2 regions of the Flavonifractor sp. An9 genome follow, and region 1 is predicted to be linked to the other one. Evidence: predicted binding sites of a transcription regulator. Region 1 holds the regulator's gene; the other holds the start of a gene.

Region 1 (3,207 bases):
GTGCTCTGGGTCTGGCCAATCTGTGGGAGGCCGTCTTTGCAGATGTTGGAGTCTCTGTTATCGCCATTCTCAACGCCATGCGGGCCATGCGCACCGCCAAGATGTAATAAAAAACGCGAGCCTTACGGCTCGCGTTTTTTGTGTTGTGCATTTAACTCAGACGCAGGGCGGAAACCTCGTTCAGCACGGTCTGCATGGTGGCCTTGTCATACCCGCCGTTGGAGGCAGTGCGGTCCAGCAGGATTCCGCCGTCCTTGGTGGGAGCAGAGAGGGCGCACACCGACAGATAGACTACCTGGGCCCGCAGGAAGGTGCCGCTCTCCAGCATGGTGCGTTCACTCTGACGGATGGCACCCAGCGTTACCCCCGCCTCCATGGCAGTCTGCCAGGTAAAGTCAGGATTGGTGCCAGTCTCGGAATAACCCAGCGCCCGGAGCACAAAGGTCATATACTCCCCTGCCGTAATGGTGTTGTTGGGGGCAAAGACCAGCTGACCGGCGGCGTTGGTACCAATGCCGGTAGTGTAGCCCTTTTCATAGGCATAGGCCAGATAGCGGTCGGCCCAACTGGGGCTGTCCACAAAGGGATTGGTTGCCGTACTGGACAGGGCGGCCTGTTCCTCCCCCAACAGGCGAATGAACATGACCAGGCCCTCCACCCGGACCGGCTGGCGCTCCAGCTCATAGCCGGAGCCGTAGGTGGCGCCGGTGCCCTTCAGAAGACCCATCTTAGTCAGACCGTCAGCCATCGCGTTATAATCTACGTTTCCGCTGGCGGAGAGGGTATAGCTTCCCTCCAGACAGAGGACTGCAGTATCAGAGGTCACAGTCACCGCCACAGCGGCGCTCTCCCCTGCCAGACAGCGGTGGCGGGCAGTCAGGCCACTGCCGGAGGCCACCGTATTGCCTGCCGTTGTATCCACCAGCACGCCACCGGAGGCCGTAGCACTTCCTGCCAGCAGCATCACACCGGAGCCGGAGGTAAGGGTCAGCACATCGCCCTTTTTAAAGCGCAGGTCATTGAGTCCGGACGTTCCGCCTGCTTGGGCCAAATATGCGGAATGCTCGCTGTTGAGTTGGTTCAGCGCCTGATGATAGACAGGTGCCGTCAATTCCTCCACCCGCTGCTCCGCCTGCTTCAGGGCCTCATCGGTAAACGTACCATTTACATAACTTTTGCTCACCAAAGACTGGTCGGCGGCTACCACCGCCCCGCAGCTCACCAGGATCACCCCGGCAAGCAAGATTGCCGCTGCTTTTTTCATGCGTCCTCCGAGATCATATAGCTGAGGGCCAACAGGCTGTCCGCAAAGTGAACATCTTCAATGACCACGCCCGGCGCCTCCACCGTCAGCTCGCTGTTAGTAAAATTCCAGATACCCCGTACACCGGCTCGCACCAGTCGACTGGCGGTGGTATTGGCAACGCTCCGGGGCACGGTCAATACACCGATGCTGGCCGGATGCTCCACCAGATACTCCTCCAGCCGATCCACATGATAAATGGGCACGCCAGAGCGAGTCTGGCCCACGATCTCCGGGGCCACGTCAAAGGCCGCGGCCAGCGCCACACCCGAGCGCTCAAAGTGGAAGTTCTCCATCAGGGCCCGGCCCAGATTGCCCGCGCCCAGAATAACCGCCGTATGTCCCCGGTTCATACCCAGGATATCAGAGATCTCATCCCGCAGTTTCTCCACGTTATAACCATATCCCTGCTGGCCAAATTCCCCAAAGCAGGACAGATCCTGCCGGATCTGGGAGGCTGTCAATCCCATGGAGCGGCCCAGAGCACTGGATGAAATACGCTCCACACCGGCCGTATGCAGGTCCGTCAAATGGCGGTAATACCGGGGCAGCCGCCGAATCACCGCACTGGACACCTTTTGCTTTCTCATGCGCCATCACACTCGTTCCAGAGGATATCTTTCCTATTCAGTTTACTCAAAACCGGCCCCGATGTCAACGCCTCACGGGCAATTCCTCCGTTGACGGCATAGAGTGGAAAGAAAAGGAGGAATGCAACTTGGCCGCAACAGGAACCATTCTGACCCGGGTATTTACGTCCCGGGCCCAGATCCCGGTGGCAGGCGCCACCGTAGCTTTTACCCAGCGGGGCACCGAAGGACGCCACACCCTGCTGGCCCTGCGGGTCACCGACGCCAATGGCCGCACCACACCGGTTCAGGTAGAAACGCCTGACGCCTCAGCCAGCGAGTCTCCCGGCACCGTCACTCCCTTTGCCGTGTGTGATATCTGGGCTGAGACCCCGGGCTATGAACTGCTGGTGGTGGAGAACGTCCAGATCTTTGCCGGCACCCAGACCTTGCAGGAGCTGGAGCTCATCCCTCTGCCGGAGCAGTCTGCCATTCTGCTGCCGGAGGACCCGGTCAACGTACCGCCTCAGAATCTGTAAAGGAGGGATACCATGCCAGAATCGCTGCCCATTACCCCCTATGTGCCGCAATACATCACCGTCCATCTGGGCCCGCCGGGCTCCAGCGCGGAGAATGTGACGGTATCCTTTCCGGAGTATGTGAAAAACGTGGCCTCCAGCGAGATCTACCCCACCTGGGAGCCCGCCGCCCTCCAGGCCAACATCCTGGCCATCATCTCTTTCGCACTTAACCGGGTATACACCGAGTTCTATCCCAGCCGGGGCTACCCCTTCAATATCACCTCCTCCACCGCCTACGACCAGAAATTTATCAAGGGCCGTAACATCTTTGAAAATATCAGCCAGCTGGTGGATGAGATGTTCAACTCCTACATACGGCGCATCGGCTTTGTAGAGCCTCTGGCCGCCAAATTCTGCAACGGCACCACCGTCACCTGCGACGGGCTGTCCCAGTGGGGCAGCCAGGCCATGGCGGAACAGGGGGCGGACTATATGACCATCCTGCGCTCCTACTACGGCGATAACATTGAGCTGGTGACCAACGCCCCGGTCCAGGGCATCCGCTACTCCTACCCCGGCTATCCTATCCGCCGGGGAGACAGAGGCGAGGCGGTCCAGCGCATCCAGGTCATGCTCAACCGTATCTCCCGGGACTACCCAGCCATACCCAAGGTCTACCCGGTGGACGGGGTTTTTGGTCCCACTACGGAGGCAGCGGTAGAGAAATTCCAGTCCATCTTTGACCTGACCCCCGACGGTATCGTGGGCAACTCCACCTGGTACAAGATGGTGTTTCTCTATGTAGGGGTGCTGG
Region 2 (3,207 bases), on a different contig from region 1:
TCATCCACGATGTCCGCCGCATTCTGGGCTGGCTGCCCAAGAAGAAGCAGACCCTCTTCTTCTCTGCCACCATGCCCCCGGAGGTCCAGGGACTGGTGGACTCCCTGCTGGTGAATCCGGTGAAGGTGGCGGTGGACCCGGTGTCCTCCCCGGCGGAGGTCATCGACCAGAAGCTCTACTATGTGGACCGGGGCAACAAGACCAAGCTGCTGGCCTCCCTGATCCTGGAGCCCGACGTGAAGAATGCCCTGGTGTTCACCCGCACCAAGCACGGCGCCAACAAGGTGGCCGGGGATCTGGTGAAGGCTGGCATCGCCGCCGCCGCCATCCACGGCAACAAGAGCCAGACCGCCCGGCAGCAGGCTCTGGCCGACTTCAAGAGCGGCAAAGTCACCGCCCTGGTGGCCACAGATATCGCCGCCCGGGGCCTGGACATCGAGGAGCTGAGCCACGTCTTTAACTACAACCTGCCCGATGTACCCGAGACCTACGTCCACCGCATCGGCCGTACCGGTCGGGCGGGCCACGGCGGCACCGCCATCTCCTTCTGCGACATCAATGAGAAGGAGGAGCTCAAGGGCATCCAGAAGCTGCTGGGCAAGGCCATCCCGGTGGTGGAGGACCACCCCTGGCCCATGGAGGTCTTTGAGCCCCTGCCCAAGGATAAGAAGGGCCGGATTATCAACCCGGAGGACGCCGAGGCCCGGGCCGCCGCCAAGGAGAAGCGCCGCCAGCGGGATGCCGCCAACAAGGCCGCCGCTGCCGAGCGCAAGGCCAAGGCTGCCCAGAAAGCGGCTGAGGCGGCGGAGCAGCCTGCCCCCGCCCAGCTGGAACAAAAGAAGAAGTCCAGGCGGGGGGTACGCAACAGCGCCACCCTGGAGGAGGCCCTGGTAGCCACCGCTCCCACCCGCCCTGCCGCGCCCGAGCCGGCGTTTGAGGACTTCCACCGGCCCGATCCCCTGGCCAGCGACATCATTATGGATGCCACCGCCCGGCTGCTGGCCTCCCGGAAGCCCGCTCCCCGGTCCGAGAAGACGGAGAACCGGAAGGAAAAGCGGCCCAAGGAGAAGCAGGCCACTCAGGAGAAGACGCCCCAGAAGCAGCCCAAGGCCCAGAGAGGGAAGCAGACGGCGGCCCAGTCCCCCGCCCCCGCCTCCAAGAGCGGACGGAAGAAGCGGGGCGGCAGAGGCCGTGCCGACCGTCCGCCGGAGATCGTGCTGCGCTCCAACGGCCAGAAGGACTCCACCGAGCAGCCCAGCCTGATGAAACCTTACTATCTCAGCGATGACTAACCCCGCCTCCAAGGGCGCGCCGCAGCCGCGGCGCGCCCTTTTTTTACCTGTTTACACTATGGTAAAAATACACAAAATTTTTTGTGAAGAATTTAACGAAGTTTGCGCCATATTAAAATCATGCAAAATATTTAAAGAATTTGCATGATTAACAAAAAAACAGCTGAAAATAAAAAGATTTTGAGGATGAAAAAATGCATATAAAAAACTAAACTCATAATTTTAAAACTTGCAATCAGCCTGGGATTGAAGTATGATTCAGGTAACATCGGGAAAATTGTCCGGAGGGACAAGAGATGGGGAAAGGCGGTGAATGTATGTCTCTGGAAGCGATCAAGCAGGTGACTGAGGCCGAGCAGGCCAACAAGCAGCGCAAGGCGGAGGCCCAGGCCGAGGCCAAGCGCACCGTGGCGGAGGCCGAGCGGGCTGGCAAGGCCCGGCTGGCGGAAGCCCGGGCTCAGGCCGAGGCCCAGGCCCGTGAGTTTATGCGGGCGGCGGAGGAAACGGCGGCCAAGCACGCCGCTGAGGTCAACGCCCAGACGCAGAAGGCCTGCGACGCCCTGCGCTCCAAGGCGGAGGGCCGTCTGGCCGACGCCGCTGAGAGCATCGTGAGAAGGGTAGTGAAGAACTGATGTCCATTGTGAAAATGAAGCGGCTGCGGCTCATCGGAATGCAATCCGAGCGGGAGTCCATGCTGCGGCTGCTTCAGCATTTGGGCTGTGTGGAGATTGACGAGCCGGGGGACCGCAAGGACGACCCCGACTGGGCCAGCCTCACACGGCCGGACACCGGGGCGCTGAACGAGGCCAGGGATGCCCGTTCCAGCGTGGAGAACGCCCTGAAAGCCCTGAAGAAGTACGGCCCCAAACAGAAGGGCGGGCTCCTCACCCCCAGACCGGTGATTACAGAGGGAGAGCTCTTCGACGACGCGGCCTACCGGACCGGCCTGGCGGACGCCGGGCAGCTGGTGGCCCTGGAGCGGAAGATCTCGGCTCTGTACGCCGAGCAGAACAAACTGCGGACTCAAAAGCTGGCGCTGGCTCCCTGGCTGGCGCTGGATATCCCCCTGGAGACGGCCTCTACCCCGGAGGTGGCGGTGTCCTTCGGCACCGTGGCCGCGTCCACCGATCTGGACGCCATGGACGGGGCCCTGGGGGCGGTCACCGACCTGTATGAGCTCATGCGGGCGGGGGCGGACAACGAACTGAAATATCTGGTGTTCCTCTGCCACCGCAGCGTGGAGGAGGACTGCCAGGCGGTGCTCAAGGAGTACGGCTTCTCCCGGGCGGCCCTGCGGGGCTGGACGGGAACGGCGGCGGAGAACGACAAGCGGCTGGATGAACAGCTGGCCGACGCCGCCCGTGAGCTGGAGTCCACCATCGCCCAGGTGGGGGAATACGCCTCCAGAAAGGGCGCCCTGGAGCAGTGCCTGGACCGGGCGGATCAGGAGATCGCCCGGGAGGAGGCCCGCTGCCGCCTGCTGGACAGCAGCTCCGCCTTCTTCCTGGAGGGCTGGGTACCTGTCCCCGACGAGAAAAAGCTGCTGGAGCAGCTGGGGCAGTACACCTGCTGCTGGGAGACCCAGGACCCGGCGCCCGAGGACTACCCGGTGGTGCCGGTGAAGCTGAAGAACAACCGCTTTACCGAGCCGCTGACCACCATTACGGAGATGTACTCCCTGCCCGCCTATGACGGTGTGGACCCCAACGGGCTGATGATGCCCTTCTATGTGTTCTTCTTCGGCTTCATGTTCGCCGATCTGGGCTACGGCCTGATCCTGGCGGGGGCCTGCGCCTTCATCAACCACAAGGTCCACCCCAAGGGTGGCTTCGGACAGCTGATCCGGCTGATGATCATGTGCGGCATTTCCTCTGCCGTCATCGGCTTCTTCACCGGCGGCTTCTTCTCCGACTTC

Evidence for each region. Region 1 encodes Rex, which represses fermentation and respiration genes when NADH is low (regulators of the CRP and FNR family bind a similar motif). Its sites were predicted from a motif close to ATTGTTAANNNNTTAACAAT; they were not measured.
Region 2: a site for Rex is predicted at 1,373-1,392, ahead of B5G40_RS12730 (V-type ATPase subunit subunit G family protein). Genes of this name have one in related genera too.

What each region holds. Positions count from the first base shown of each region.
Region 1 covers NZ_NFHC01000006.1:47,071-50,277, forward strand. The annotation lists gene B5G40_RS05985 (heavy metal translocating P-type ATPase) at 1-107, shown strand, start outside; gene B5G40_RS05990 (S-layer homology domain-containing protein) at 152-1,264, opposite strand; gene B5G40_RS05995 (redox-sensing transcriptional repressor Rex) at 1,261-1,893, opposite strand; gene B5G40_RS06000 (spore cortex-lytic protein) at 2,022-2,411, shown strand; gene B5G40_RS06005 (peptidoglycan-binding protein) at 2,424-3,207, shown strand, end outside.
Region 2 covers NZ_NFHC01000021.1:46,011-49,217, forward strand. The annotation lists gene B5G40_RS12725 (DEAD/DEAH box helicase) at 1-1,292, shown strand, start outside; gene B5G40_RS12730 (V-type ATPase subunit subunit G family protein) at 1,610-1,924, shown strand; gene B5G40_RS12735 (V-type ATP synthase subunit I) at 1,924-3,207, shown strand, end outside.